Regions from separate parts of the Halomonas sp. KX33721 genome, predicted to be linked through region 1. Evidence: predicted binding sites of a transcription regulator. Region 1 holds the regulator's gene; the other holds the start of a gene.

Region 1 (4,037 bases):
ACACCAGTAAAAACGCTCTACGCCCATCATTTAGCGAAGAGCTATAAGCGCCGCCGTGTGGTTAAAGATATTAATCTGGAAATCACTCAAGGTAGCGTGGTTGGGCTACTTGGCCCTAATGGTGCAGGTAAAACCACCTCGTTTTATATGATTGTGGGGTTGGTCAAATTGGATGCGGGCAAAGTAGGCATTGACGACCTTGACCTCACTCATGCTCCTATGCATGAACGCGCCATGGCAGGGATTGGTTATCTACCCCAGGAAGCTTCCATCTTCCGCAAGCTCTCCGTGGCTGACAACATTATGGCCATTTTAGAGACACGCAAAGAGCTTGATCGAAGCGCCCGGGAAGCACAACTTGAGTTACTACTTGAAGATTTTCACATCACTCATATACGCGACAACTTAGGCATGAGTCTTTCTGGGGGCGAACGCCGCCGTGTTGAAATCGCCCGCTCTTTGGCCACCGAACCGGCCTTTATCCTGCTGGATGAACCTTTTGCCGGGGTTGACCCGATTTCCGTTGGGGAAATTAAAGCTATCATTCGAGCGTTAAAGAAACGCCACATTGGTGTATTGATCACCGACCATAACGTTCGTGAAACGCTGGATATTTGTGATATTGCCTACATTGTTGGCGACGGTCACATCATTGCCAGTGGAAACGCCCAGGAAATCCTCAACAACCAGAAGGTTCGAGATGTCTATTTAGGCGCTGATTTCCGCCTTTAAACAGTGACCTGCAGAAGCATTTCTTTTAGTGGCATGCTTATTGCACTTGCACCAAGCCATAACTCACTCTAGGGTGGAGCTTTCTGATTAACGAGTGGTTCTCAGATGGTCATGAAAGCTTCTCTCCAATTGCGTATCGGCACACAGCTGACCATGACACCTCAGCTGCAGCAGGCTATCGCCCTGCTTCAGCTATCGACGCTGGACCTTCGTCAAGAAATTCAGCAAGCGCTAGATGCCAATCCCATGCTTGAGCAAGAAGATGAGTTTGGCGAGCAGGCTGTCAGTGAGCCTCAAGAGGCTGAGTGGTCCGAGAGCATCCCCAACGAACTCTCCGTCGACAGTGACTGGTCAGATACCTATCAAGACATAGGCAGCCTGGGTGGCAACAGTGAAGGCCCCGACTTCGAACGCCAAGCCGCTGGACAAAGCCTACATGGCCACCTGCTATGGCAACTGGCCATGACAGACTTTAGCCCGCGAGAATACGCCATCGCGGAAAGCCTGATTGATGCGCTGGATGCCAACGGCTATCTCACCCAGCCGCTTAATGACATTCGGGAAGGATTAAAAGCCCAAGGCCATGACAGCTTAAGCCAGCGGGAAGTGGAAAATACCCTGCTGCGCTTGCAGCAATTTGAGCCCACCGGCGTCTTTGCCCGAGACCTGCGTGAATGCCTGATGCTGCAACTCGCCTCACTACCTGAGGACACCCCTCTGCTAATGCCCGCCAAACGGCTGGTTCGCCAGTTTTTGGAAGCATTAGGCAAAGACGATATGCGGCTTCTCAAGCGCCGTTTAAGCCTTGATGACGAGCAGCTTGACGATGTCATCCGTTTAATTCGCAGCCTTGACCCACGCCCTGGGAGCACCTATGGCGTTACCGACGACAGCTACATCACCCCCGACCTAGTCGTTCGGCACGACAATGAAGGTTGGCATTTAGAGCTCAATCCAGAAGCACTACCACGCTTGCGTATACAGCCCGACTACGCCAGCTTGATCAAACGCGCAGACAAAAGCCAAGACAACCAGTTCCTCAAAGAGCACCTCCAAGAAGCCCGCTGGCTGATCAAAAGCTTATCGAGTCGCAATGACACGCTGCTACGAGTTGGGCGTGAAATTATTGCACGCCAAATTGGCTTTCTGGAGCATGGCGAAGAAGCAATGAAACCGCTGATTTTAGCGGATATTGCTGAAGCGGTAGAGATGCACGAATCCACCATATCTCGTGTGACCACGCAGAAATTTATTCACACGCCGCGGGGCGTTTTCGAGCTTAAGTACTTCTTCTCAAGCCAGGTAAGCGGCCAAGACGGCGGCGACAGCCACTCCAGCACAGCCATTCGCGCCCGCATCAAAAAGCTGATTCAGGATGAGCCCTCAGGAAAACCGCTCTCCGATAGCCGCTTGGTGACTCTGCTTGAAGAGGAGAGCATTAGCGTTGCACGGCGTACTGTCGCAAAATATCGGGAGTCAATGGGCATTCCCTCGTCAAGTGAGCGCCGCCGTTTACGCTAGTTAAGCGGTACGTATGAACAAACTCAACGCAAGGGCTTTGCAATAGCGTAAAAAGGGTTACAATCGAAGTACAGTCCGATGGATAAGGAGCACGTCAATGCAAGTAAACATCACTGGTCATCACGTTGAACTGACTGACGCCTTGCGCGACTACGTTAACGAAAAGCTGCAGCGCGTTGAACGCCACTACGACAACATTACCACGGTGCAAGTGACCTTATCTGTTGAGAAGGAGCGCCAGCAAGCAGCCTGCACACTGCACGCTGCCGGTGCAGACCTTCACGCCGAAGCGCTTGATAACGACATGTATGCCGCTATTGATGCGCTAGCAGACAAAATCGATCGTCAACTCGTTAAACATAAGGAAAAAGCACAAGCTCGCGCCCAGGGCGCTGGTGTGCGTTAACTCAATGACGTTGGAAACCATCCTCCCCCCGGAGCGCGTGCTTTATGACGTTCCCGGGGGCAGCAAAAAACGGGTGCTGGAGTTTTTCAGCACCTTTATCGCCCAAAATACACCCAGCCTAGATAGCCAAGAGGTGTTTAGCCGACTCATTGGCCGCGAGCGACTAGGCAGTACGGGGATAGGCAACGGGGTTGCCATCCCCCACGCTCGCAGTCCTCACTGTAGCGCACCCATTGCTGGCTTTTTAAAGCTTGCTGAGCCAGTAGACTTCGACGCCATTGATGGCGACCCGGTGGATCTTGTGTTTGTGCTGCTGGTACCAGAAGAGGCAGATGACACCCACCTAGCACTGCTTGGCCAAGTGGCTACTATTATGAACGACGCCCATACGCGTCAGCAGTTACGTAAAGCCGATAGTCAGCGCGAACTCTTAGCACTTATTACCGCCAAGATTCGCGAACAAGCCGCCTAGGCTTTATGGGCGGTGGCCACTGCACGCAGCGATAATTTCCTCCCATGCAAGCCAAGAGAGACGCTATGCAACTGGTGATCATTAGCGGCCGTTCAGGGTCCGGTAAATCTATCGCCTTACAAGCGCTAGAGGATCTTGGCTACTACGCTATCGACAATTTACCCGCCATGCTGCTGGGCTCATTAGTTGATGAACTACGTGAGCAAGGCGAGCGCACTCACTTAGCAGTGAGCATTGACGCGCGCAACCTTCCTACGGCGCTTGAACGCCTCCCAGCTTTACTGGAAGAACTACGCCAGCGAGAAATTCGTTTTCAGGTCATCTATCTGACCACGGATGCGCGCATTCTTTTGGAGCGTTACTCAGCCACCCGCCGTCGCCACCCGCTTACCCGGGATAGCGAAATGACGTTGGAAGAGGCCATCAATAAAGAAGAAGAGACGCTGCTTGAAATTCGCGATCTCGCTGACTTGTTGATCGATACGTCGCGCTTATCCGTGCATGACCTGAGACGCCGCATTACTGATCAAGTCGCCCACCAGCGAAAAGATCAGCTAACACTGACGTTTGAGTCGTTTGGCTACAAACGCGGCGTACCCATGGATGCCGACTTAGTCTTCGATGTTCGCTGCCTGCCCAACCCTTATTGGGACCCTACCCTGCGCCAATTTACAGGGCGTGATGCTAATATAGTGGCGTTTTTAAGTAGCTACCCAATGGTCGAGGCAATGACCAATGATATTCAGGCTTGGTTGGAAAAGTGGCTTCCGGCTTACCAAAATAGCCAGCGAAGTTATATAACCGTGGCTATTGGCTGCACCGGCGGGCAACACCGCTCTGTTTATATGGCCGAACAGCTTGCTAAAAAGCTGGTTAAACAGACCGGAGAAGTACAGTTGAGACACC
Region 2 (4,037 bases), on a different contig from region 1:
CGGCGACCTCGGCCAGAACCTGTTCGGCACAGGCCTTGCCATCAATAAGGGCCGCTGTGGATTGGGTCGCTGTGCTCATTGGAAAATCACCGTCTTGTTCTGGTCGAGGAAGACGCGGTGCTCAAGGTGGTACTTAACCGCACGGGAAAGGGCGATGGTTTCGGTGTTGCGGCCAACGGCGACCAGATCCTCGGGCCGGTAGGTATGATCGACGCGCTGAACCTCCTGGTCGATGATGGGCCCTTCATCGAGATCGGGGGTGACGTAGTGGGCCGTGGCGCCGATCAGCTTTACGCCGCGCTCATGGGCCTGATGATACGGCTTGGCACCCTTGAAGCCTGGCAGGAAAGAGTGGTGAATATTAATCGCGCGCCCGGCTAACTTTTGGCATAAATCATCCGACAGAATCTGCATATAACGTGCTAGCACGACCAATTCAGTTTGGGTCTCTTCGATAATGTCCATAATGGCCGCTTCCTGCTGCACCTTGGTCTCCTTGGTAACGGGCAGATAGACGAAGCGAATCCCCTCACGTTCGGCCATAGGACGAAGATCCAGGTGGTTTGAGACGATGGCGGTGATCTCCATGTCTAACTCACCTTTGCCGTGGCGGTACATCAAATCGCTTAGGCAATGATCAAATTTACTCACCATCAACAAGACCCGCATGGGTTGAGAGGTGCTGTGGATCTGCCAGTTCATGTCGAAGGTTTGCGCAATGCCGACAAAGTCGTTGTGCAGCGTAGCGATATTTGGCTTAACGCCTTTATTAAACCGAAACTTTGCGCGCAGGAATAAACGTCCCAGTTCTTCATCATCGTATTGGGCAAGCTCGCTGATATAACAGTTGTTTTCGCTAAGAAACGATGTCACGGCAGAGATGATGCCGGAGGTGGCCGGGCAGGAGACACGGATAATATAACTGCCATCATGATCTTTCATTTTTCTTCCTATATAAAGTGGTTTATTTATATATGGCTTTAAATTACTTTTTTATCCCCAAAAAAACCGAAATTAATGCTTATTTCATATAATAGCTTTATATTTCGGTTTCAGTGAGTGCTTGAGTGAGCGTTCATCAATGTACGTTGATTGCCATGTTCAGTCTTTGGCAACACGCTTGCGCTTTTCAGGATCGTCGAAAGGTAAACTGTGGCTGCTAGCCTTCGCTTGTAAGCTGCCGCGTACCTCTAATGGCGTGCCATGTTCTGCAAAGGGCACGTCAAGGCGTGCTAGTGCCATGGAACGCCCGCTAAGCCGGGAATACATGCCTTCGGTAACGATGCCCACCTGCTTATCATTCGCCCAAATGGTGTCACCAGCCTGAGCCGCTTGCGTAGAATCAATCAGTACACCAAAGATTTTGAAACGCTCCTTGCCCGCTAGCCTGAAGTGCTCGCCTGCGCCGCGAAATTGGGTCTTGTCCTTGGACACAGTGAAGTCCAAGCCCAATTCCCATAGGGTGTCGCCGGCAGGTTGGTCGGGGAAGGGGTATGTCTCGGAGTTATCGGCAGGATAAAACAGTAGGTTACTTTCTACTCGCAGCCAGTCGAGGGTTTCGAAACCACAGGGCACTATGCCCATGGAAGCCCCCTGTTCGAGTATTTCGTCCCAGACAGCGGGCGCGTCCTTAGCCTTGCAGAAAATTTCATAGCCGCGTTCGCCGGTATAGCCGGTGCGTGAAATCATCACGTCAAAGCCGAATAGGCGAGTCTGCAGGTGGTGGAAGTAGCGCAGTTCGCGGATACCCTCTACATGCTTTTCGAGAAAGTCGACGGCCAATGGGCCTTGGAGTGACAGGTCATGAATATCATCGTCAAAGATCAGGCTGACGTTCCGGCCCAGAGCTCCCTGGGTGAGCATTTCGTGGCCCAGCCCAGTACCGTGCACCACCAGGTAAGAATTCGGAGCTAAACAGTAAACAATACAGTCGTCAACGAACTTGCCCGCATCGTTGAGCATGGTGGCATATACGGACTTGCCGGGATAAAGCTTGGATATATCCCGCGTAGTGGCATGGTCTAAAAGCACCTTGGCATGGGGGCCAACGCAATGAATCTTTTTGAGCCCGGATACATCCATTAGTCCAGCTTTGGTGCGAATAGCTTCGTGATGGTCTGCGGTATCCAGCCCGGCGTAGCGAAACGCAGTGCCCATGCCGTTCCAGTCTTCCAGCGTCGCGCCGAGGGCATGGTGTCGCTCGGTGAGCGCTGAAGTGCGCCATAACGTCGTCATATCGGTACTCCTTACAAGTTCAAGTCATTGAGGGCCGTTTTCCCAGCAAGCGGTAGTGCTAATGCAGAAAGCAATTACGCTCACCTTGCTTTCTTTTAGGGAAATATTAATTCCTTTCAGTTAAGCAAAATGCTTGCCACAACCCGATGCCACGACGCAGAGGTGAATTCGCTAATTTTTTTTCATATAAAAAACAAATGCTTAAATTTTGAATTTTTTAAGCAAAAAATAACCGATATGGCGTTAATAATTTCATATGCGATTAAATTGTTTCTATTGGTGCGCTTTTAGGACGGCTTGCACCGTTGGGAAGCAGGAGAACATGGGGAAGCAGACAGACAGAGGCACGTAGAGCGCGCAGCGATAACCGCCAGATAAATATTTATATTCATATAAACAATAGCTTAGTCGTTATTAAGCCACTTTTTGAACAGTGGCGGAAAGATATTGGCATGTTAAGTGCTTTTCTTTTTGGGAAATATAGTTTCTTGAAAGGAATGATTGCGAGGGTAAAACATGTCTCCAGAAGCTGCTGTTGAATTCATCAAGGACAATAATGTCCGCTATCTACTGGCACAGTTCGTTGATATACACGGCGCTGCCAAGACCAAATCGGTGCCAGCTAACTGCTTGATGGATGTTGTCGAGAAGGGGGCGGGATTTGCTGGTTTCGCGGTCTCCGGTCTAGGTATGGAACCACACGGCCCCGATTTTATGGCCCGCGGCGATCTGGCTTCTCTGTCACTTGTGCCTTGGCAGCCGCACTACGCGCGCATGGCTTGCTGTGGCTACGTCAACGATGAGCCGCATCTCCTCGACAGCCGGGTCGTGCTGCTGCGTCAGTTACAGCGTTTAGGCGATAAAGGCTGGACGCTGAATACCGGTTTGGAGCCTGAGTTTTCACTGTTCAAGCGCGGATCCGCTGGCGAACTGTTGCCAGTGGATGTGAGCGATACCCTAGCCAAGCCGTGTTACGACTATAAAGGTCTGTCGCGCTCACGGGAGTTTCTTGAACGGCTAGTAGAAGCACTTCAGTCGGTGGATTTCGATGTGTACCAAATCGACCATGAAGACGCCAATGGCCAGTTCGAGATCAACTACACCTTTAGTGATGCGCTGACCTCCGCTGACCGTTTCACCTTTGTGCGTATGGCCGCCGGTGAGATTGCCAATGAGCTGGGAATGGTGTGCTCTTTTATGCCCAAGCCCCGTGCTGATCGGCCAGGCAACGGTATGCATTTCCATCTCTCGATTGCAGATCAATACGGCAATAATGTCTTTGGTGATGACAGCGACCCGCAGAATCTTGGCCTTTCCTCTACGGCTTATCACTTTCTTGGTGGGCTTCTGCACCATGCACCAGCGTTGTGCGCCTTTGCAGCACCCACCGTTAACTCTTATAAGCGCCTGGTCGCTGGTGGCTCCAACAGCGGTGCGACCTGGGCGCCTGTTTTCATTACCTATGGTGATAACAATCGCTCGGCGATGGTGCGTGTTCCCTATGGTCGGCTGGAGTTTCGGCTACCTGATGCTGGCTGTAATCCTTACTTGGTTCATGCCGCTCTGATTGCTGCCGGCCTGGATGGGATTGACCGTCAACTGGATCCCGGCAAGGCACAAAATATCAACTTATATGAACTGACACCCGACCAGTGCCGCGAACAAAACATCGGTATGTTACCCCAGTCACTCACTGAGGCGATTGACGCCTTGGAAGCAGACTCCGTGCTCCGCGAAGGGCTTGGGGAAGAAATTACCGATGAATTCATCAAAGTTAAGCGTGAAGAGTGGGCTGATTACAG

Evidence for each region. The regulator sigma-54, encoded in region 1, starts transcription at its own class of promoters, with help from an activator protein. The targets are predictions, from matches to a motif close to TGGCACNNNNNTTGCTNT.
Region 2: the regulator sigma-54 is predicted to act here: its motif matches at 2,357-2,374, upstream of A3220_RS00110 (aminomethyltransferase family protein).

What each region holds. Positions count from the first base shown of each region.
Region 1 is NZ_LVIA01000012.1:23,323-27,359, reverse strand. Features, by position in the region: gene lptB (LPS export ABC transporter ATP-binding protein) at 1-732, shown strand, start outside; gene A3220_RS04245 (RNA polymerase factor sigma-54) at 838-2,253, shown strand; gene raiA (ribosome-associated translation inhibitor RaiA) at 2,351-2,659, shown strand; gene ptsN (PTS IIA-like nitrogen regulatory protein PtsN) at 2,664-3,131, shown strand; gene rapZ (RNase adapter RapZ) at 3,197-4,037, shown strand, end outside.
Region 2 is NZ_LVIA01000001.1:24,415-28,451, forward strand. Features, by position in the region: gene folD (bifunctional methylenetetrahydrofolate dehydrogenase/methenyltetrahydrofolate cyclohydrolase FolD) at 1-79, opposite strand, end outside; gene purU (formyltetrahydrofolate deformylase) at 76-942, opposite strand; gene A3220_RS00110 (aminomethyltransferase family protein) at 1,102-2,235, opposite strand; gene glnT (type III glutamate--ammonia ligase) at 2,752-4,037, shown strand, end outside.